4 regions of the Paenibacillus sp. Z3-2 genome follow, and region 1 is predicted to be linked to each of the others. Evidence: riboswitches for the same ligand, from Rfam matches in the RefSeq annotation. Region 1 holds a riboswitch; each other region holds the start of a gene.
The links. Region 1 has a riboswitch for thiamine pyrophosphate ahead of M1D71_RS16755 (thiamine phosphate synthase). Riboswitches for the same ligand answer to the same signal wherever they lie in the genome.

Region 1 (5,895 bases):
TGCTGCCCTTTAATTTCGCCTGACCTTCCTTGCCCAGCGGCGCATAACGTTCCTGTCTGGAATACCGATCCGCCTGCTCGGAAGATGTTAATTGATCTGTCATGTATGAACCATTCCTTCCACCGGACTGCTGGCTGCTGCATAACGCTTCACGGGAATCATGCCTGCCTCATATGCCAGTCTACCTGCCTCTACCCCCATTCGCATCGCTTTAGCCATGCTCACCGGATCTCCTGATCCAGATACGGCTGTATTCAATAATACGCCATCGGCACCAAGTTCCATGGCATAAGCAGCATCTTTGGGGGAGCGCAACCCTGCATCCACAATTACAGGTACAACGGCCTGCTCAATGATGATCTCAAGGTTATAGGGATTAATGATGCCTCTACCAGCTCCGATGGGAGAAGCGCCTGGCATTACAGCATGTACGCCAAGCAATTGCAGCCTTTTGGCCAGAATGACATCATCCGAAATATAAGGCAGTACAGTGAAGCCCTTTTCAAGCAAAATTTCGCAAGCCTTGTACGTTTCAATCGGATCCGGGAGCAACGTCATTCCATCTCCGATAACTTCGACTTTTATCATATCACAAAGTCCAGAAGCCCGTGCAAGCTCAGCAATGCGCACCGCCTCTTCCGCAGTGGCAGCTCCAGCTGTATTTGGCAGAAGAGTGTATTTATCGAGATCCAACGTATCCAGGAAATGTTTCTGGTTACGCTCCTCCAGATTCAGACGACGAACAGCAAAGGTTAGAACCTCCGTTTCAGATGCTTCCACAGCCTGGCTTTGCACTTCAAGATCAGAAAACTTGCCTGTTCCGAGCAACAATCTGGACTCAAACGTATATTTACCAATATTCAACATTATCAACCGCCTCCTACAAAATGTACAATCTCGATTCGATCGCCTTCTCTTAATGCCGTCGTTTCATGATACTCACGTGTTAAAATATGCCTGTTCAGCTCAACAACTACAGTTTTGACTTGCAGATCAAAAGATTTAAGCAGTTTGTCCACACGATTCAATCCGTCTTCAATCTCCATCCGTTGACCGTTTACTATGATGTTCACTGCACCACTCCCTTTCTGTTCAATCGCTCAGGACTCAGCTCCTCGATCCCGAGTTCTTCTGAGCTTCTGCCCTCAAGCAATTCAGCCATTAGTCTGCCTGTTATAGCACTGAGCAAAATACCATTGCGGTAATGCCCAAAGGCGGCGAACAACCCGGGAACACTCTCGCAAGCACCTATATAAGGCAGTCCATCCGGAGTGGCTGGTCTTACGCCTGCCCATGCTCTCAAAAATCGAGCTTCTTTCATTCCAGGTACCCAATAGGTAGCTGCTGCTAGCAGCTTCTGTACACTCTGGACTGAAACGTTCAGATCCGTTCTGCCGGGCAGACTGGTTGCCCCAAGCCACACTTCTCCATTGGCTTTCGGAACAATATAGATATCTTCGGCATACACCGTTCTATCAGGTCTGTACCCTGCATGTTCAGCTGAGAACTGAACAGCAGCTATTTCTCCTTTTACCGACCACACAGGCAAGCTCAGATTCACATGTCTCATTAATTCTTCACTCTGTAATCCAGCCGCTATAATGACATGTTTGCATGTCATCTCACCGATCGATGTGCTGATCCCCTGTACACCATGTTCGTTTGCTTGCACGCGTATATCCTGTATCCCTTCCATTACCCGTGCTCCCATTGCTTGAGCGGATGCAGCGTATGCCTTTGTTAGATTGACAGGAAGAATCTCACTCTCGTAAGGCCTGTAGTAGGCTCCATACGTATCTCTGTTAAGCCATGATGCCTCCTGTTGCACAGTGTAACGATCCCACCACACCTCATCAGCAGACAAAGCAGAATTTCGATTGTTCTTATAGCTGCTTAATTCACTGTATGAACGAAAAGGGGTCAGGAATCCCTGGCGTTGCAGACCAACCTCTAACCCGCTAAGGATAGCCATTAGCACCTGTTGCTCATGAAGTAACTGTCTGCTCTGCCTGGCAAGCTTAGCCATCAAAGGATGAGCAAAATCCTCACTGTCTGCCGCCAGCATTCCAGCCGCGGCGCACGAAGTTCCTCCCGCGATTGCTGAACGCTCTACCAGCAGTACCTCCTGTCCACGGGAGGCAAGCTCATATGCAATGGCACAACCAACGACGCCTCCACCTACAATAATAGTTTCGGCATGAATCTTATCCGGTCTATCCGTAACACTTTTGTTTCTTGATTCCGGTTCAGATTTCAGTTGATGACTGAAATGATTTCTGTTCTGACCCGATACGATCTCTTTCATCATCTCATCTCCTTGATTCAGCGGCTCAGACTTTCTGTATCAACAATTGCCTGTCTTAATGATGCAGCAGCTCGATCCGGTGAATCGTTACCCCATATGTACGAGATCACGGCAACCCCTTGTGCTCCCGTTGAGCGGATTGCTCGAATGTTCGCCGGTTCAATGCCCCCAATCGCAATAACAGGAACGGAGACACCAGAGCACACTTCAGCAAGAGCGTGCAATCCTCTTGGGTCAAGATCAGGCTTACTGTTGGTTGCATAGACATGCCCGAAGAAAAGGTAATCGGCTCCCCGTTCTTCAGCGATTTTTGCCTCATCGATTGAATGAACAGATACACCCAGACGAAGTCGTTGCACATTGCTTATGACAGCAGTGTTGTACATACGCATAGCCTCTTGCCCCCAGTGCACACCGCCATAGGTTTCATTCTGTGAGGGCAGTTCTGATCCATTGATAACGATGCAGCAAGATGGAACTCCAATGCCACGCAAACTTTCAGCCCAACCGATCTTTTGTTGCCATGTGAGTTCTTTCTCTCGTATGTGAATATAGTCGACCCACGGCCACACGTCCTTTGCTGATTTCACAAAAGAGGCTTGATCTTCTCCCCCCGTAGATACAACATGCAGTTCAAATGATCCGTGTACATGTTCATGAGAAATTGCCGTACTGTTCATCTCCTTCCATGCGTGAATGCTATAAAAATACAAAAAAGCCACTCCCGTAGGGGAGTGGCTGCGTATTAATAATTGGAGCAGATGACTGAATGATGCATACAGTTCATTTCGTACAAAACAGCTATGGAACTCAAACCATAACTTATACAAGGAACTGCATGTTTCAACTCGCTAAGCCGACAGTTGAAATTCATTCGAATTTCCGTTTGCTCAGGTCATTTACTGAAACGCGCGCGCCACTTCCCTACGCTGGTATGATCCAGATCAGGTGCAAAGGGTCCGGAATCGCATTCTTCCATCTCAGCCGCATCGTGCGGCCCCCCTAGTGTTCATATGAAGTTGTAGCTTATGTTACCATAGACGGTTTTTTTTGTCACCGTTCAATTCTATTAAACGTTCCCTGAATCGTCTAGTTTTTCTCAGACCATTCTTCGACATTCCATGTTTTGGTGACCCAACCCTCGTAGAAATCAGGTTCATGAGATACCAACAACACCGTTCCCTTGAATTCTTGCAAGGCACGCTGCAACTCAGCTTTTGCTGTGACATCCAGATGGTTCGTTGGCTCATCGAACAGAATCCAGTTGCTCTCACGCATCAAGAGCTTGCACAAACGAACCTTGGCTTGTTCTCCACCACTCAGCATGTTAAGCGGACGGGTAATATGCTCATTTTTTAATCCACAGCGAGCGAGATGCCCCCGGACTTCATTCTGTGTCAAATGTGAGAACTCATTCCAGACATCCTCAATCGGCGTGATGTTCCCAGCACGAACTTCCTGCTCAAAATAGGCCGTTTCGAGATAATCTCCCAAAAAGGTCTTTCCACTGAGTGGAGATATCTTGCCCAAGATGGTTTTCAGCAGCGTCGATTTACCCACACCATTACAGCCTACAATGGCAATTTTTTCACCACGTTCAATCGTCATCGTCATTTTAGGCAGCAAAGGATACGTGTATCCAATTTCAAAATCAATACCCTCAAAGACCGTTTTGCTACTCGCGCGGGCATCCTTGAATTTGAACGTTGGTTTGGCCGCCTCATCTGGACGATCAATACGTTCAATCCTGTCCAGTTGCTTCTCCCGGCTCTTCGCTCGACCTGAGGTTGAAGCACGTGCTTTGTTACGCTGAATGAAATCTTCCTGCTTCTTGATGTACTCTTGCTGCTTCTCATACGCATCAATATGCTGGGCTTTATTCATATCCGCCATCTCCAGGAACTTGTTATAGTTCGCTGCATATCGCGTTAATTTGGCAAATTCCAAATGATAAATGACATTCACGACTTCATTCATGAATTCCGTATCATGGGAGATTAGAAGAAACGCATGCGGGTAGTCCTTCAGGTAACGTGACAGCCATTCAATGTGCTCTACATCCAGATAGTTGGTCGGCTCATCCAGCAAAAGAGCTGTAGGTTTCTCAAGCAGAAGCTTGGCAAGAAGCACCTTGGTACGTTGCCCCCCACTTAGAGCTGCGACATCACGATCAAGACCAATTGCGGACAAACCAAGACCATTGGCCATCTCTTCCACTTTTACGTCAATCAGATAGAAGTCGCCCTGCTCCAGTTGTTCCTGAATATCGCCCATCTCTTCCAGCAACTGTTCCAGCTTATCTGGATCTGCATCCGCCATCTGGTCTGTAATATTCATCATTTCTTTTTCCAATTCAAGCAACGGAAGGAATGCATCCTTAAGCACGTCACGAATGGTTTTGCCCGGCGTAAGCTTCGTGTGCTGATCCAAATATCCATAACGGACCTTAGGTGTCCATTCCACTTTTCCACTGTCTTTAAGCAATTTACCTGTAAGGATGTTCATTAGTGTGGATTTACCCACACCATTGGCACCAACAAGTCCTACGCGCTCTCCGGCGAGTAAGCGAAACGATACATTTTTAAATAATGTGCGATCTCCAAAATTGTGACTCACGTTCTCTACTGACAATAAACTCATAAGATGAGGTTGCTCCTATCTATTAGACATTACTTTTTTTATTGTTCCGAAACCCTATTCTAGCACAGGTCCTGTCTTTTCTGAAAGTAATGTAAACAGTTCAGGAACCTCTTCCATGATTTTGTCATGCAGGCTCCTCTAACGATTAGAGCAGTTATATTCGAAATAGCCTTGTGCAGCTGCTTGTCTTGCATCTGTGAACACCTCTTCGGCACGGTAACCATTACCACATGTGGAGGGGTAGTAATACTTGATAGCCGTTAAAGGATCTACCCCACCTACGATGGCCGTTTTCTTCACAAGTCTGCCTCCACCAATCGCATAATTGTTGATCTTCTGATCCCCCACGGCTATTCCCTGGATAAAAGCCATAATTCCTGTATCATTAATGGAGTTATACCAATCCTCCTGTGAAATCAGGGGCATCGTAAACGTATAGGAAATACCGTTCTTTCTGGCAAACTCATTATGACGGTTAATCACATCAGCCAGATCATCCTGCACAGTGGTTACAATTCTGGTTCGTCTAACCTGCTCAAATACGTCGGCATCCTGAAGCAAAGGAATCTGAGTGCTAGAAGCCAGTTCTTTTTGAAATCCCTCTATCCATTTTCCTGCGTTTGCATCGTAAGCATACACGTAATCGTCCAATGTAAAGTTAATACTACTACCGTTTGAATCGGAATATGTATAAGGTTTCTTGGGACTCCATACTTGCCGAAAAGAATGTTCGCGGTTACCTGTCATCTCTATTTCTGTGGAAAACATATAATAGCCGTCGTAATCCAGGATAACTAACGCAGGAATGTAATTAAACATACTTCGAATGGCTGCGGGATCATCCTGAATCCCCATATTTAAAGCCAACGTCTGAGTAAATGTTAACAAGGCAAGCTCTTTGTCCGCTTTAACAAACTTGGTTGAATCATAACCCGCTTCATCATTTTGCT
Region 2 (5,895 bases), 3.1 Mb from region 1:
ACTTCCTTCGTAATGAGTCCGGTTTGTAACGCAGTACCGGCACCCATCGAGAAGCCCCAGACAACCAATTCCTGTGCACCACGCTGCTTGGCAAACTGGATGGCACCGAGCAACTGCTGTGACTCGGCTTTGCCACCTGTGGCTACAGCTTTGTTCACTTGGGAGGCAAAACCGTAATCGAACATGACCACGTTGAACCCGAGTTGATGAGCATAGTGGGCCAGATCGTACATAGGTACCCATGTTTCTTCCCGGTTAGCACCGTATCCGTGACTGAAGATGATCGTTTTGCTCGCAGTGTTGTCAGCAGGAATATACCATCCCTGCATCGTCCGGCTGCCATCTGCTGCCGGAAACGTGATGTCTTCGTACTTCATGTTCTTGGCCTGCATCGGGTTGGAGAAGACAGGCGCTACGGTTGGATTGGATAATACCCATGCGATATAACCATGCAGTGCAATAAAACAAAACAGCAGGAAAAATACAACGGAGAGCAGCAACGCTACGATAATATGTTTGAACCGAATCAGCCTCGGTGATAACGAAGAGGGCAGATCGGATACTTTTGTTTGCAGCGGGGCTTCGCTCTGGGATGTTGGATACATGAATGGCCCCTCCTTTGAAGTTCAGTTGAAGATAACAACGACATGAAAAGAGAATTGCGTCTATTTCAGAACCTGCTTCAGAGCGATATCTTAAAGTAATATATCTTTATCGTATGTTCCAATATAGTCAAAGTCAATTGATTGAGGGCATTTGTTACGCAATTGTTATATAGTTCTTAAGATATATGGGTAACATTCCCTTAGCGAGTAAATTACAGGGGATTTAGTCTTATAAAAAGGAAATATTTATAACTTGGCCTATTCAGATCTTAACTCTTTTTGGTTTACAGATGAGACCGTTTCTCATATAATTTATGTAACCAAGTTTCATGTGATGAAACATGAGGAGGGCATTATGCCATGGAAGATCGTAAGTTAACCGTCCGGGCTGTAGAACGGGCGCTGGATATATTATTATGTTTTACCACGCGCAGTGATCTGGGACTCACCGAAATTGCCAGTCAGATTGGTTTGCACAAAAGTACAGTGCATCGCCTGATGGCTACGCTGGAGGATCGAGGCTTTGTCATCCGGGATGCGGCAACGGAGAAGTACCGACTTGGCATACGAATCTGGGAGCTATCAGCCCATATGTCACGCAGTGATGATCCGGCGATTTTGCTGCTGCCTGCAATGGAGCGGCTGAGAGACCGGTTGGGAGAGACCGTAAGTCTGTACCTGCGTGATGGCAGTGAACGGATTCGGATTCAGGCTGTACAAAGTGATCAGGCAATTCGCCGTGTTGCTCCCGTCGGCGTTAGACTCCCGCTATCTGTCGGGGCTTCCAGCAAAGTCTTGATGGCGTTTGCGTCGGACGAGGACCGTGAAGAACTGATGAATGGGCCTGAATGGCCGGTATTTATCGATCCAGCGGTGTATCTGGCGCAGATGGGAGACATCCGGGATAACGGATATGCCACGAGTTACGAGGAACGTGAGCCGGGAGCTGCCGCGGTATCGGTGCCGATTATGGATCGTAGAGGCAATATTGCAGCTGCGCTCTCGGTCTCAGGACCTGTCAGCCGACTTTCGCAGGAGACTTTGCACGAATACGCACCTGTGCTAAAGGAAGCTGCTACGCAGATGGGGCTCATGTTATCCTGATGTTGATGTAAGGTCTGTCACCAATTAAGTTAGTAATCTGGGATATAAAGGTTGTTTTTATGTCCCGGTTGCGCTACTCTGTAATGGACGGCCCAGCGGGGCCAGCTTCATTGCATATGAACAGCGGCTTGTGTAAGCCGCAACTTGTTAACGTTACTGGGGGAGTCCGAACTGTCCGGACTGAGACGGAATCGCATGAGATTCCGGACCCTTTGCACCTGATCTGGATCATACCAGCGTAGGGAAGTAATCGGCGATATGACCACAACCACCACATAATGTGACCCTTGCAGTGCTCCGTTAAGGAGCTGATTGAAGGTGCATTATTGGTGATGGACATAAAAGTCGGTTCCTTCGGGGACCGGCTTTTTTATATACAGGGAACAGGCGATATAGCGCGGACTCCATGGGCTTCTTTTTCAATAACCTGCAAAAGTGGGCTTGGATAAGGAGAGAAGTCTCATAGATTCATGATCTGTGGTAACCTCCGTTATGTTGTGAACTGTACATGAATGATGTCTCCTCTGGTCTGGTGTAGGATCGCTCATTCTTCTCTGCATTGCGTTGATTTGGGACAGGTACGTAAGCGAGCTAATGATGATACCAACCAATCCAAGCGAAGGAACACTAAGGAGGAGAAAAGTGAACATGAGTACAGGAAATCAAACGGGACAACAAGCGATGGAACAGGAACATACGGGTCAGCAGGTGGAAAAGAAAACAGAGGCGGCCGGACGGGTTCAGCCCTTTCCGGGCAGCCGCAAAGTCTACATTCAGGGCTCACGGCCGGACATTGCTGTCCCGGAGCGTGAAATAGCCCTTCATGACACGAATACTCCCCAAGGGGTGGAGCATAACGAGCCGCTGCGTGTCTACGATACGAGCGGTCCGATGACTGATCCCGAATTTCATGCCGATATCCGGGCAGGTCTACCAGCCCTGCGTACCCGCTGGATCACAGAGCGTGGCGATGTCGAGGCTTACCAAGGCCGTACAGTTAAACCCGAGGATAACGGATTAAAGCCCGGAGGGAAGAGAGCTGGAGCCGAAGAGTACCCTGGATTGCGTGGCAAACCGCTGCGAGCACAGACAGGACGCTGTGTGACTCAGATGCATTATGCGAGGCAGGGAGTCATTACGGCAGAGATGGAGTTTGCCGCCATTCGTGAAGGCGTGGAGCCGGAATTCGTGCGCCAGGAGCTGGCGAGTGGAAGAGCCATCCTGCCGTCTAACATCAATCACCCGGAGAGTGAGCCGATGTTGATCGGTCGTCATTTTCATGTGAAGATCAATGCCAACATTGGCAACTCTGCTGTATCTTCTTCCATCGAGGAAGAGGTGGAGAAGATGACCTGGGCGGTACGCTGGGGGTCGGATACCGTAATGGATCTGTCCACAGGCAAAGACATTCATACTACCCGGGAATGGATTATCCGCAATTCCCCTGTGCCAATCGGTACGGTGCCGCTGTATCAGGCGCTGGAGAAGGTGAATGGCGAAGCGGAAGCACTGACCTGGGAGTTATACCGTGACACGCTAATTGAGCAGGCAGAGCAGGGTGTGGACTACTTTACGATTCATGCAGGCGTGCTGCTGCGTTATATCCCGATGACGGCCAAGCGGATGACAGGCATTGTGTCTCGCGGTGGGTCCATTATGGCAGCATGGTGCCTTGCACATCATCAGGAGAACTTTTTGTACACCCATTTTGAAGAAATCTGCGAGATTATGAAAAGGTATGATGTCGCGTTCTCGCTGGGAGATGGACTTCGCCCAGGCAGCATCTACGATGCCAACGATGAAGCACAGATGGCGGAACTGGCGACGCTTGGAGAACTGACGCAGATCGCGTGGAAGCACGATGTGCAAGTGATGATTGAAGGCCCGGGTCACGTGCCGATGCACAAGATCAAGGAAAATGTGGACTTGCAGATGGAGATTTGCAAAGAAGCACCGTTCTATACGCTGGGTCCACTGACAACCGACATTGCCCCGGGATACGATCACATCACATCCGCCATTGGGGCGGCCATGATTGGCTGGTTCGGCACGTCCATGCTCTGTTATGTTACGCCAAAAGAACATCTAGGCCTGCCCAACAAGGATGATGTGCGGGAAGGGGTTATCGCCTACAAGATCGCAGCCCATGCCGCTGATCTGGCAAAAGGCCATCCACGTGCCCAGCGCCGGGATGACGCCCTGTCCAAAGCGCGCTTCGAGTTCCGCTGGCGTGACCAGTTTAACCTGTCACTGGACCCTGAACGTGCGCTTTCCTACCATGATGAGACGCTGCCAGCCGAAGGGGCCAAGGAAGCTCATTTCTGCTCCATGTGCGGACCGAAGTTCTGTAGCATGCGCATTACGCAGGACATTCGTGCCTTTGCCACCGATATGAGTGCATTTAATTAACAATACGGCTCACAATGTCATTGTGAGCCGGGATTCTTTATCTGAAGTTTTGCAAATAGGAAGCTCTTCGTCTACGAGTTGTTGTTAAGCGAGTTAAACCAGATAATTGTTTTGTTGAAAGCTATAACTTGTTGTTTGATTAACATGTTTCCATAATCATCTAGAGCAAAGTGATAAGTAAATGCGCGACTTATGATTTAATCGGTCGAAGGCATCTCGAGCTCTTTGTATGACAAACTGGCGAACTTCGATTATTTGCTCTGTTTCGCTCAACCCATCATTTTTAATTTTATTCCCCGAATTATCAACACTGAGATTTAAGAAACTCTAAACGAGAAAATTACATTCCAAATCAACCAAATAACCTAAAATGAGAGATCTCAGGTCAAATATGTTACCTGACGATCTACTGTAACGAATTAATTGAGTTTCACCAAGACTGTATAGTTAAATTATTCATACAACATTGAGCTTCTAAGATTATTATTTACAGAGCCAATATATCTGTTTCTTGCTCTCACAGATGTTGATGATCTTTTCATTTTATACCAGTTATGAGACCTATTCGTCTGTATAGTTTGATAGATCAATTACTATCAATAACACAAGACAGTGATGGATTGTGTCTGCTTACACTATTATGAGACTGACACAGAGAAAGTGTGTAAATCGGCAAACAATTAGTATCTTAATCTCCCATCCGTCTTGTTGCGTTTCTGATTGGATGTTCCTTACATTTGGTAAAATATAGAATTACATAGTTAGACGTAACAACTGATTATATTTGTCTTTGTGAAAACTCTAACTTGAAAGCCAAAATCAACTTGACGACTGGCATATAGAGGGATACCATGGAAAATGTGGGTATACAACCGTCAATTTCTGTATTTAAGATGGATGTACTCTTCTATCTAATTACAGAGCTGAATTCCTGGAAATTACTAATTTAATAGAGTTATATAGTAATTTTGACGAATCCGTATCAATAATGGATTTTAAGTATTCCTTGTGAAGTATTGTCATTTGTATTCTTAAATCTATATTAAACACTCTATGAAAAATTGTTGTATTTGAAGAGAACGGCATTAAATGGATAAAAAATTAATTTGAGTTTTCAACCGTTAAGTTTTATTCTTCATCTGACTCATTTAGGATGAGAACACTTTTATATTAAGTGACTGAATTTTAAAAATAAACTGTGAGAGATGGATTTGAATTATGAAATTATTTTGTATACCTTACGCTGGTGGTTCTGCTGCCATCTACAATCAATGGTCAAGTCAATTAATTGGAATCGCTGAGATTATCCCTGTGGAGTTGGCTGGTAGGGGCAGGAGAGTGCACGAACCCTTTTATCGATCTTTTGAAGAAGTAGTGGAAGATGTTACATCAATTATTGTGCAGCAATTAAGTGGAGATCCCTATGCGATTTTCGGGCATAGCTTGGGGGCGATTCTCGCATATGAAACGACTCATAAACTGAGAAGTATGGGTTATAAGGAGCCAAGCATCGCTTTTTTCTCTGGAAGATCTGCCCCGCATGTACCAGACAAGGATGAAAAAATCGTTCACACGCTCCCGGATGAAGAGTTTATACAACACTTAATGGAATTAGGCGGAACACCGCCACAATTTTTTGAAAATACTGAACTGAAGAATCTTTTTTTACCTATCATTAGGTCGGACTTTCGTTTATCCGAGACTTATAGTTTCCAAGAGAGAAGCGACAAACTCCTGTGTGACACATATATTTTTTACGGTAAGCAGGATGATAATC
Region 3 (5,895 bases), 3.3 Mb from region 1:
CTCGTGCAACACCGTTGCAGGTCGGTTGGATAACACATAGACCCGATCCGCAAGCAGCAATGCTTCTTCGATATTGTGGGTGATGAACAGCACCGAGCGGCGGTTCTGTTCCCAGATATCGAGCAGCCAGCGCTGCATGTCGCTACGTGTCAGTGCATCCAGTGCGCTGAAAGGTTCGTCCAGCAGCATCAGTTCCTGCGGACTGAGCAGGGCGCGCAGAAATGCAGCACGCTGCTGCATTCCGCCCGACAGCATATGAGGATAGGCCTGCTCGAACCCGGCAAGACCCACGCTGCTTAACCACTTTCGAGCCTCTGCAAGTGCTTCGGCCCGAGGGGGAGCATGTGTGGCTACTTCACCAGCAAGCAGTACATTGTCTTCAATGGTACGCCAAGGGAAGAGGGCAGGCTGTTGTGGCATATAACTAATCTTGCCACGGTGTCCCGTTACCTTCTGACCGTTCATCAGCACTTGGCCTTCCTGTGGCTTCAGCAGACCGCCGATGATATGGAACAGGGTGCTTTTGCCACAGCCGGATGGCCCAACGATAGCGACAAACTCACCTTGCTCGACAGTCAGGGACAGCCCGTTCAGAACCGGTAGCCTGCTCCGCCGTTCGCGGAATGATGCATGAACGTCAATGACGTCCAGTGCAGGCGGAACCAGAGCATTAGCAGTATTGTCAGGTCGATCAGGGGTAGCCGGGTGAAGCTTTTCACCGTGCTTTGGCTCCATTGCGCGTGGTCCTCGTACAGGCTGGACTTGTTCGTCCTGTTGCCAATTCATATGGTCATCACTTCCTAATATACAGATTACATCTTCTTATTTAATTGTCATCACAGCTTCCCCTTGTGAGATGTGCATACGTGTTATTCACAACTACTATGGCATCATGCCACACTGTGTACTACTTGGTATATCCACACATTTTATTACCGCTTCTGTGGACGCCAGCGCACGAGCAGCTTCTCCAGTAGCGCAATGAGCAGGAAGAGCAGCAAGCTGAGCGCGACAATAATCATGATGGCCACGAATAGGCGATCTGTGCGATAAGCTGACTTTTGCAGCATCATATAATATCCAATGCCCTTGTCTGCACCAATCCATTCGGCGATGATGGCACCCATCACGCTATAGGTAGCGGCAATTTTGACACCGGAGAACACCGATGGCAGGGCATGGGGAAGCTCCAACTTCCAGAAGATCTGGTGACGTTTGGCACCAGCCATGCGCATATAGTTCATCATCGCGGCATCAGTACGGGTCAAGCCGTCCATGGCCGCCACCGCAACGGGAAAGAAGCAGACCAGGATGATCGTAATCAGCTTGGGCAGCAGCCCGAATCCGAACCAGATTAACAGGAGCGGCGCCAGCGCGATGGTCGGAATATTTTGACTAAGAATAAGTAAAGGATACAGGGCTGATTTGAGAAAAGGGACCAAATGGAGCACCATCGCAATCAGCAATCCGACCGCCGTGCCTGCCGCGAATCCGATCAGCGTTAACTGAATGGTTGCGGAGGCGTGCATGCCAAGTCGCTCGGCCTGGGATGCCGCTTCGCGGGCGATGTCGGACGGTGCCGGCAGCATCCATTTCTCGATATGGAACAGGGAAACGGCCCCCTGCCATATCGCTATAAAGAGAATAACCGCCACAAAGGGCGGCCATACGCTTTTGAAATAGGCGTGCATTAGCGATATTTCTCCGTCAGGGTATCCATGCTGAAGCCAGTAGGGCTATGGGCGATTTTGATCTGGGAGATGATGCTTGGGCTGCCAGCTTCCACGAGTACCTCATGCATCTTGCGGACAACCTCCAACAGTTCCTCCAGTTCCCCCTCCATGGTGGTGTCGAGCGGGTTCACCTGATACTTCAGGCCAGATTGTTGAATAACTTCAATGGCGCGATCTACGTAAGGATAAGAGTTCTCGCCATTTGGCGTTTTCGGAATAACTTGAATGCTAAGCAGTGTGCTTGCCATGAGAGATCACGGCTCCTTTCGAATGGGTGGTATAAGTCGAACATAGCGAATGTACACTTTACCACTCCGATTGCAGTACCCTCCTCCGATCGCTGTTATCCCCGGATTTCTTGATTCCTTTTCAATGGGGAAATCCCGGGATAAAGGCGAACACTTTGTTTCTTCAGATGGGTTCTGCACTCTTCGTTCTTGTGTACATAAAGGTCAACTTAACAGTTAGATTATTATTTGGGTAAAAACTCGTTCGTATATGCCTTGCTCACATCGATCTGTTCATCCAGCAGTTTTTTGCTAAACATCCAGTCGGTGTAGTTCTGCCATACTTCCTGTTTTTGTTCACCCCAACGCGGGGCGTCATCCGTGTACTTCGGACTAAGCCATTTCTGGCTTGCCAGTACCAATTCCTTGTCCAGATCCGGTACGGCCTTGATCAGAATGTTCGCTGCGTCTTCGGGATGATCAATCGCATATTGATACCCTTCGGAAGTGGCTTTCAGGAATGCTTTCACCAGATCAGGGTCATTCTGAATCGTCTGCTCGTTCGTTACGAGGACAGGCGTGTAGTAATCCAATGCTTCTGAATAATCCTTCACATATAACATGTCGATCGGTTCCCCGCGCAGTTCGGCTTCGATACCCGTCCAGGCGTAGAAAATCCACGCGAAATCAATGTCCCGTTTCACTGCGGTGAAAAAGTCGGCATCACCCATGTTAATATTTTTCACTTTGGATACATCGGCTCCGTCGCCTTCCATAATGGATTGCATCACGGCTTCTTCCACTGGGGAACCCCAACCGCCATAGGTTTTGCCTTCAAAGTCTTTCGGTGAATTAATATTCCGATCCGCCGGAGCAGCGAATCCGGATGTATTATGCTGAATAACTGCTGCGATGGAGATTAATGGAACACCCTGTGTGCGGGCTTGAGTTACACTCTCCTGATAGCTTACGCCAAAAGGCGCTTCATTGGAGGCAACCATTGTATCTGCGCCACCGGCACCTGGTTGTACAATCTCTACGTTCAAGCCCTCAGCCTTGTAAAAACCTTGATCTACAGCGGCATACAGGCCGGTATGATTCGTATTCGGTGTCCAGTCGAGCACCACTTTAATATCTTTCAGGGCGGCAGTGTCACCTTCGTTGCTGCTTTCCGTATTCGTGTTGCCGTTCTGCCCTGCTGGGGCAGCTTCTTTGCCGCCACATGCGGCTACAGTCACCATAAGCACACATAAGAGCAACAATCCCATTGTTTTACGCCATTTCATCTGTGGTTCTCTCCTTCGGTATGTCCGGCCGAGTGGCACGGGGTACTCCTTGGCTTCATATCCAATCATCTTGCATAAATCGACAGATTTATACCAGTTGAGATCTGGATGACGTTATTTTTTATTCAAAAAGAACGTCAAAAAAGCGCCCCGTAATCCGGGACGCGTGCAGGCGTTAGAGAGGTGGCGTTCAGCCATAGGGCTGTGCCAATTCGATATACTCCGATTCCTACGCTGGCATGATCCAGATCAGGTCTAAGGGTTAGTATCTTGGTGGGATACACTCTCAGCCGGCCAATTCCGACTCCCCTGGGAAACTATGAAGTTACGGGCATTACTAGGGTAATTATAGGCCAGCAGGTGGAACGTGTCCAGTCAGGAACTGGATGGGGGCACGTATGAATTAATCAAAGAGGCCATTATACATGCGTATAACGACCTCTCTAGATGTGTGATTTTTATCAATTATCGTGGCGAATTATAAAAGGAAAGCTGACTGAGTGCAAAAGCATCGGATTTCGGGTCATAGCCTACCTGTTTCTGAGTCGCTCCGAGCTGAGCTTTTGATCGTTTGACCTTGACCGGAGTCGCTTGATTAATTAAACAACATAATTTAGATACAGAAGGAGATAGTACTGCTATACAAATAATTACTTTTTACATAAAAATGGGGGCGTACTGAATGATCTTTAAAACCATATTCGCAATTATTCTGTCCTATTGTGTATACGTTTTTTTCACAGCTTACCTTTTATTTTTGGTTCTGTCTCCATCTACTATTGAAAATACGGATATGCAAAAATCGTTAACAGCAGGAAGTACGACAGATCGCGTATTGCTCTTGGAGGACGGCTTTCAATCCGGTCAGGTGAGAATCCAGACCATTCGAGAGGCGAAAACAAGCATCGACCTGGCTTATTACTCCATCCAAAAAGGAAAAACATCTCAACTCTTTTTTGCTGCTTTATTCGATGCAGCTGATCGGGGTGTTCATGTTCGAATCATTTTAGACGGGATTTTTCACAACATGCGCGGAGAATTGCGTGATATTCCAGATGCCATTGCAGCTCACCCCAATGTGGAGTTAAGGTATTATGAACCACTCCACATAGTTATGCCATGGACATGGCATAACCGTCTGCATGACAAAATCCTTCTTGTCGACAACACATATGGCATCATTGGCGGCCAAAATATTGGTGATAGATACATGGCATTGCAACCCCAAAAAGACTATGTATTCGATCGGGATGTCCTTGTTTACAATCCAAACCATAATACGAACACCACGGTTGTTGAAATGAAAAAATATATAGATCGGTTATGGAACCATCCATTCACCAAACCAGAAAAACATGCAAAACGTCAGCATCATGCAAAGGGGTTAAAAGAGCTGGCTCGGCTGGCTCAGTTATATAAAAAAGCTCGGGCTCAGAGCGATCCTTTTGTTAAAGTGTTGCCGAAGGAATGGGCTCAAGGAGCTCTTCATTCCGACCACGTCGCTTTCATTCACAATCCAATCCAAAGGCTGTATAAAGACCCGACCATGTGGAGAGCATTTGTTCATTTCGCCAATCAAGCAAAGTCGAAAGTGTACCTTCAGACGCCATATGCCATTCCTACCAAGAAAATGAAGAAAGCAGTACATCTGTCGATGAATCCAAAAGCAGAATGGGTCATGCTAACCAATTCAATCCAGCAGACCCCTAACCCTTTGGCTTTCGCGGGATACTTAAGCTCTAAGAAACGGTTGCTTGATACCAGTCTGGCCATTTATGAATACCAAGGCCCTTATTCCATACACGGCAAATCATTTGTTATGGATGGTTACCTCAGCATGGTTGGTTCGTATAATCTTGATCCCAGATCCGCCTTTCTAAATACCGAATCTGCTGTGGTCATTTCTGGTTCTGCATTCGCCAACGAACTAACAGAGGCTATGGATATCAAACGTGCACATAGTACGCGTGTGAATAAAGGTGAGCATCCAGCAGAATCTACGAATCAGAAAGGCTCTGTTTTCAAACGAATGGCAATCACAGCTTTATCCAAACTGTCTTTTCTCTGGAAATTTCTGTTGTAGGAAAGAACCCCATCTTTTGAATTGAGTACCTGCAAGTCATCACACGGGAGATATAATTTCATTGGAGTACCCGTCTAATTGTTCACGGAATGTTCACTTATGTGGAGGGGTTCGTCATCTCTATAATTGTCAAAGTAAACAGAGAGGATGAGAGAAGTGCCAACAAGCAAGAAGGAACAAATTATTTTTGGATTAATGATGTGTACAGGGATGGTCGTCGTCATGATGTTCTTCAATCTATGGCACAGTGGGTTACTCGGTAAGATGTCCCCGCTTGAGATACTGCTTCAATTCATATTATGTTTTGTGATCGCGTTCCTGGTGGAGTCTTTCATAGTTGGACCTATAGCGAAAAAGATTGCTTTTTCCTTGCCCTTTGACAAGTCCAACAAGATTTTGGGTGTGCTTGCCATGTCATTATTCATGGTGATTGGCATGGTTCTGATCATGTCCTTGTATGGAATGATGTCGGCATATCTGGCGGATCAATTAAATGGGGCATCCGTACTTCGTACGTACCTTCATACAATCGCTCGTAACTTCAGCCTTGCTCTTCCATATCAATT
Region 4 (5,895 bases), 2.8 Mb from region 1:
ACTACTTTGTCATCGAGTGTACCAATGTTGAGTACCACGGCTCCTGACATCTTGGCGACATCGGCAACTTCCTCATGAGCATAGGCCATAAAAGGGGACGCACCAAGTGCAAGCAGACCATTGGCTGTAAAGGGAGCCACGACAAGGTTAGTGATATTGTGTACCAACGGGTTTTGCGTACGAACACGTTCCAGATAAGACATATAATTTCCTCCTTGTTTTGTATGCTTTCCAGAATCTTCTGACTAAAAAGCTACAAACGGTTGTTATTCCGATATAGCGTGGCTCAGGTTCCTTAGATTTCTGAGACCGCTTCAAATTTTACTTACTCTCCGTGCAAATTAGTAAAAGCATCCTCGGCTTTCACTGTTTCAGGAATCAATTCGTTTACAACGAGCCATGCACGTACATTCTCCCACGACTCCATTTCCTGCCGACCAAACGATTGTCCTTCTTCATTCATAAGTGGCAGTAAAATAGCCAGACTTTTGGTTTCGATCTCGGCGTCTAGCGGAGATGTTTCATTCTCATGAGCCAGCAGAATATTCAAGGCTTCCTCTGGGTGCTCCGTTACATATGTCTGGCCCTCCTGGATCGCTTTGACGAACCGGGTAAGCTGGTCCTTTTTCGCTTCAATGCCAGCTTCACTTGCGGTCAGAACCAATTCATAATAATCAGGCACACCATAATCGACGGGGTTAATCGATCTCATGGCATGTCCTTCTTTCTCCAAAATCAATTGTTCATGGTTAATAAAACCACCCATTATCGCATCCGCCTGTCCGGAAGCCAGCGAAGGAATCAGATCGAACCCGACGTCGACCAGATTCATGTTGTCGGGGTTGCCGCCATCGTGGCTAATCATCGTATGCACCATCGCTTCATACAGAGGAATGGAGGAATAACCGACAGTCTTTCTTTCAAGATCTTTGGGTGAATTCACGTTGCCATTCGCTTCGGTCAACAGATGCACCAGCGGATGCCGAACGACAGCAGCAATGGAACGTACAGGAATGTTCTCGCCACGCGCGAGCAATATTTGGGGTTGGTAGCTTAGAGCCAGATCGATTTTCCCGGCAGCAACAAGTTTGAGTGAATCATTGGTATCCGCAGGCATCTGAATATCGACATCGAGACCTTGATCTGCAAAGTATCCTTTTTCTTGAGCAACGTAGAAGAAGGAATGTACTGCATTCGGGTACCAGTCGAGCATGATGGACAGTTTATCTTTGGCGTCTGATGCTGGTTCTGTTACAGACGAGTCTGTTTGCTGTGCATTGGTTGCCGAATCTGTTGTTGTCGTGTTTTTGCTAGTACTCGTGGTGCTGCATCCACTAACAATCAGCAACAGGCTTATGAGCATGATGGGAAGCAGGGAATATATGCCTTTGTTATTCATAAATGAAGTTCCTCATTTCATCGTTTTGATTTGTAGAAAATGGACAGCAGCATGTTAACGGACAATGTGACAATGTACTGATTGAAGATCTGCTGAAATTGTGCATAAGGTATATTTTGAAGATCGTAACTCCTGTATTTACATCTAATTTCTGTCTAAGTTTTATCCAACTTTCCTTTTGGCTCCATGACGATGACGCCGTAAGCTAAACCGTTTCTCCAGCCAAGCAATCAGTGCAAACAAAATGATTCCCAGCAAGGATAACAGCACAATAGCGGCAAACATCGCATCCGTATTCATATTGCTGGACATGCGGCGGCTGAAGTAGCCGAGCCCTTTACTGCCACCGAGCCATTCGCCAATCGTTGCCCCAACCACGCAGTACACCACAGACATCTTTAGCCCCGAGAAAAATGAAGGGAGTGCCAGCGGAACCTGGAGTTTGCGAAAAATATCCCATTTGCTGGCGCCCATGGTGAGTAGTAGTTCACGCTGTTCTGGGTCGCCTTGGCGGAGTCCATCGTAGGTACTGACCACAATGGGGAAGAACGCGATCAGGAACACCACGGCGACTTTACTCCACAGCGTGTAGCCGAACCACAGGATGAATACGGGGGACAGGGCAATCAGCGGGATCGTCTGACTGATCACGATGAAGGGATATAAGGCCTTTTCAATCGAGCGATTCATATGCATGCCTGTCGCCAGCGCAATTCCGGTCACTATGGACAAGCCAAAACCAACAGCAACCTCCATAAAGGTAGCAGGCAGATGTATGGTCAGCAGCAGACGACGATGCTCAACCAGTGAGCCTGCGATGGCCGTGGGTGCAGGAATGATGAAGGAAGGCACCCATCCCATACGTACAATCGTTTCCCAGATCGCCAGTAAAAAGAGCATGAGCAGAATGAACAAACCATATTGGGAAAACCACTTCGAGAGCCACGTCTGGACGCTAACCTTATCGCTTCGCATGCAATTGTTCCTCCAGTTGTCGTCTCATCTGCACGAGAGCCGGTTCGTAGATCAGGTCCGAATGCCTTGGACGTGGCAAAGGAACCGTCATTTCCCGCAGTTGCTGACCTTGTCCGCCTGGAGTTAGTAGAATAATACGATCACTTAAAAGCAATGCTTCTTCAATGTCATGTGTAATAAACAGGACGGTTTGGCCAAAGCCCTCCCACAGCTCCAACAACCAGCGATGCATTTCTCGTTTGGTTAAGGCGTCGAGCGCACCGAAGGGTTCATCCAGCAACATGAGCTGTCCGCCTGTAAGCAAAGTACGAAGCAGTGCTACCCGCTGCCGCATGCCACCGGATAACTCATCCGGATAGGAATGTTCATAACCTGACAGGCCGAACCTGGCTAATCCAGCCATGATGTCGGCCCGCAGCTTGTCCTTGTTCTGTCGGCCTGGTGCCAACTCGGCAGGCAGCATGCAGTTCTCCAAGACGGTCCGCCAGGATAACAGCAGATCTTTCTGCGGCATATAGGCGACTCGTCCGAGCCGTTGTCCTTGCGGTACATCGGCAATGTCGATGGTGCCGACGGTTGGCTCATGCAAGCCTGCGAGCAGCTTGAAGAGCGTGCTTTTACCTGATCCGCTGGAGCCAATGAGTGAGACAAATTCTCTCTGTTGAACCTGAAGCGACACATTGGAGAGTACGGGTGGATCTTTTTTTTCGGGAAAAGCGAAGCTTACGTTGTGAATGGTTACATGGTTGGCCATCTGATCCTCACCCCCTTAATGTCAGACTGGTGAAATAACAACGACATCCTGTGCTCTGCAAAAGAAACAAAAAAGACCCCCCCATTTCCGGAGAAATGAGTGGGTCTGTAAGTTAGATCCGCAATTTATCTTCACATATACATGATAAAATTCCGCTTACTAAAAGGCCGCTCCACTTCCCTCCGCTGGTATGATCCAGATCAGGTTCAAAGGGTCCGAATAGTCATATTCGTCTCAGCCGCAGGGCTCCCCTAGTGCAAATGTACAAGATATGCAGTTGTATGTTCAGCATATATCACTTGAACATGAACTGTAAAGAGGCAGCATGATGGAATTGTTGAGGTGAACTTGGAGTCAGATCCGAGGAGCGAGGTTGTAATCATACAAATTTCAGTTGGAATGAATTTCTTTTGTCCCTCGTTGTGCTTAGAACAATCGAACAATTTACCTCGTTTCAAGAACCCGATATAATAGGGATGGCGCATATTGGCCGGATCACAAATGCAGGTGGGATTTCTCCCTCCTAAGCAGAATGGGGACCCGAGTTGAAAACGTTCAAAAAAGTATATATTGAGATCACAAGTATCTGCAATCTGGCATGCAGCTTCTGTCCGCAGACACAGCGTGCCAAAGGATTCATTGACCCTGAAGTCTTCAACAATATACTGGATCAAGTTAAACCACATACCAACCATATTTATTTACATGTCAAAGGTGAACCCTTGTTGCATCCCAAAATAGATCTGCTGCTTGATTCCGCACATGCGAAGGGACTCAAGGTGAACATTACAACGAATGGTACGCTGCTGCCCAAGACTCAGCATAAATTGCTTGGCAAACCGGCGCTGCGGCAGATGAACTTCTCTCTGCACAGCTTCGATGGGCATGAAGGTTCAACCGATCGTGACGGGTACCTGAGCAACATCTTGTCTTTTGTACATGAAGCGGTGAAGCACAATGTTATCATCTCATTCCGGCTGTGGAATCTGACGCAGGATAACTTTACGAATGCTCAGATGAATCGAAATCGGGAGACCCTTGAAGTGCTGGAACGTGAGTTCAATCTGGACTTTCGTATTGAAGAAAAAGTGGTTCCAGGCAGCGGGGTCAAAATCGCCCCAAATGTATACCTGAACCAGGATCATGAGTTCCAGTGGCCGAGTCTGGATGCACCGGAAGATGACGGGAAAGGATTTTGCCATGCACTACGCGGTCAGGCGGCTGTGCTAGTGGATGGAACGGTGGTTCCATGCTGTCTTGATGGTGAGGGTGTCATTAACCTCGGTAACGTGCACGAGAAGTCATTCTCGGAGATTATTGAGGGTGAGCGAGCGAGCAATCTGGTGTATGGTTTTTCCAAGCGTGAAGCGGTGGAAGAGTTGTGCCGGAAGTGCGGGTATCGTCAGCGGTTTGGAGCCTAGAATATAAAGTGAATACCATCATGTTTTCATAAGATCACGTTGTCTGTAACAGATGATGTGGTCTTTGTTGTGTATATTGAGGTTGTAAATAGAGCATATCCGAAGTTGATATCGGTACATAACAAGTAAACACGGGACCACAAAGCATGCTGAAACATCAGGTTCTATGCTGGGAAGTGTAAACGTGATCTAATGATTATTCTTGTCCCCTTCCTTATTTGGTAGGATTAGGTTGTATTTCAGACAGAGGTGCACCTCTGGCGAACTTCCAGTACAAGCTCAGGCTAGTACTACCAAAAAACGAGAATAAGGGAGGAATAAAGTTATGAAAAAAATGTTGACGCTGTTGCTGTCCGCTGGTTTGGTTGCTTCCATATTTGGTGCAGTTCCGGCTGCGGCTGCACCTACGGTTGTAAATTCAACTATTATTGTTCCAAAGAATACGACCTATGACGGTCAAGGCAAAACCTTTGTAGCCAATCCCTCCACACTGGGCGACGGATCTCAAGCAGAGGGTCAAAAGCCAGTCTTTCGCCTGGAGGCAGGGGCCACGCTCAAAAATGTAAATATCGGATCACCTGCTGCCGATGGTGTTCACTGTTATGGAAACTGTAATATATCGAATGTGGTTTGGCAGGACGTGGGCGAGGATGCACTAACATTGAAGTCGGCCGGAACGGTCAATATTACCGGCGGAGCAGCGTACAAGGCCTATGATAAAGTGTTCCAGATGAATGCAGCCGGAACGATTAACATCAAAAATTTCCGTGCAGATGATATTGGCAAGCTGGTTCGCCAAAATGGTGGAACTTCCTTCGCAGTTAACATGACCCTGGATAACTCCAACATTTCCAATGTGAAAGATGCAATTATGCGTACAGACAGCAGTACATCACAAGGAAAAATCACGAATACACGGTATTCCAAAGTACCAACGTTGTTCAAGGGTTTCGCTTCAGGAAAAACGAGTCAGTCCGGGAATACGCAATATTAAGGCATTGCCACAAATACCCATCTGATGTACATTAGAAGCAATGAAATAAAGTGAACCGGGAGCTCAATGAAGTTGGGCTGAGAGAGTGGCCTTGTGCCGCTGACCGTACATCTGATCTGGGTAATGCCAGCGTAGAGAACATGGATTTACAATGTGTAAGGGTGAATTGTGGAAAATTAACGTGGGATAACAACAGGACTTCTTTCGGCTGTGGTGAACTTTTTGCTACAACAGAGAGAAGGATTGATATTCCGTCTTTGCGTCAACCATCCAATACATGATTGTGAGAATTGTACACTGTACGTAAGGCCTGCCCGGAACCGGGGAGGCTTTTTTTTGTTTACTTTAATAA

Region 2: another riboswitch for thiamine pyrophosphate. It lies ahead of thiC (phosphomethylpyrimidine synthase ThiC); the one in region 1 lies ahead of M1D71_RS16755 (thiamine phosphate synthase).
Region 3: another riboswitch for thiamine pyrophosphate. It lies ahead of M1D71_RS02205 (ABC transporter substrate-binding protein); the one in region 1 lies ahead of M1D71_RS16755 (thiamine phosphate synthase).
Region 4: another riboswitch for thiamine pyrophosphate. It lies ahead of M1D71_RS04105 (ABC transporter ATP-binding protein); the one in region 1 lies ahead of M1D71_RS16755 (thiamine phosphate synthase).

The regions. Positions count from the first base shown of each region.
Region 1 is NZ_CP096397.1:3,738,365-3,744,259, forward strand. Features, by position in the region: gene M1D71_RS16735 (ThiF family adenylyltransferase) at 1-103, opposite strand, end outside; gene M1D71_RS16740 (thiazole synthase) at 100-867, opposite strand; gene thiS (sulfur carrier protein ThiS) at 870-1,073, opposite strand; gene thiO (glycine oxidase ThiO) at 1,070-2,308, opposite strand; gene M1D71_RS16755 (thiamine phosphate synthase) at 2,323-3,018, opposite strand; TPP riboswitch at 3,210-3,319, opposite strand; gene M1D71_RS16760 (ABC-F family ATP-binding cassette domain-containing protein) at 3,395-4,945, opposite strand; gene M1D71_RS16765 (hypothetical protein) at 5,084-5,895, opposite strand, start outside.
Region 2 is NZ_CP096397.1:656,250-662,144, forward strand. Features, by position in the region: gene M1D71_RS03165 (alpha/beta hydrolase) at 1-605, opposite strand, end outside; gene M1D71_RS03170 (IclR family transcriptional regulator) at 966-1,709, shown strand; TPP riboswitch at 1,858-1,971, shown strand; gene thiC (phosphomethylpyrimidine synthase ThiC) at 2,391-4,118, shown strand; gene M1D71_RS03180 (thioesterase II family protein) at 5,337-5,895, shown strand, end outside.
Region 3 is NZ_CP096397.1:443,032-448,926, forward strand. Features, by position in the region: gene M1D71_RS02190 (ABC transporter ATP-binding protein) at 1-786, opposite strand, end outside; gene M1D71_RS02195 (ABC transporter permease) at 933-1,691, opposite strand; gene M1D71_RS02200 (MTH1187 family thiamine-binding protein) at 1,691-1,981, opposite strand; gene M1D71_RS02205 (ABC transporter substrate-binding protein) at 2,206-3,246, opposite strand; TPP riboswitch at 3,455-3,567, opposite strand; gene M1D71_RS02210 (phospholipase D-like domain-containing protein) at 3,929-5,329, shown strand; gene M1D71_RS02215 (hypothetical protein) at 5,486-5,895, shown strand, end outside.
Region 4 is NZ_CP096397.1:937,310-943,204, forward strand. Features, by position in the region: gene thiM (hydroxyethylthiazole kinase) at 1-203, opposite strand, end outside; gene M1D71_RS04095 (ABC transporter substrate-binding protein) at 326-1,399, opposite strand; gene M1D71_RS04100 (ABC transporter permease) at 1,562-2,374, opposite strand; gene M1D71_RS04105 (ABC transporter ATP-binding protein) at 2,361-3,128, opposite strand; TPP riboswitch at 3,289-3,391, opposite strand; gene M1D71_RS04110 (radical SAM/SPASM domain-containing protein) at 3,674-4,549, shown strand; gene M1D71_RS04115 (pectate lyase) at 4,875-5,543, shown strand.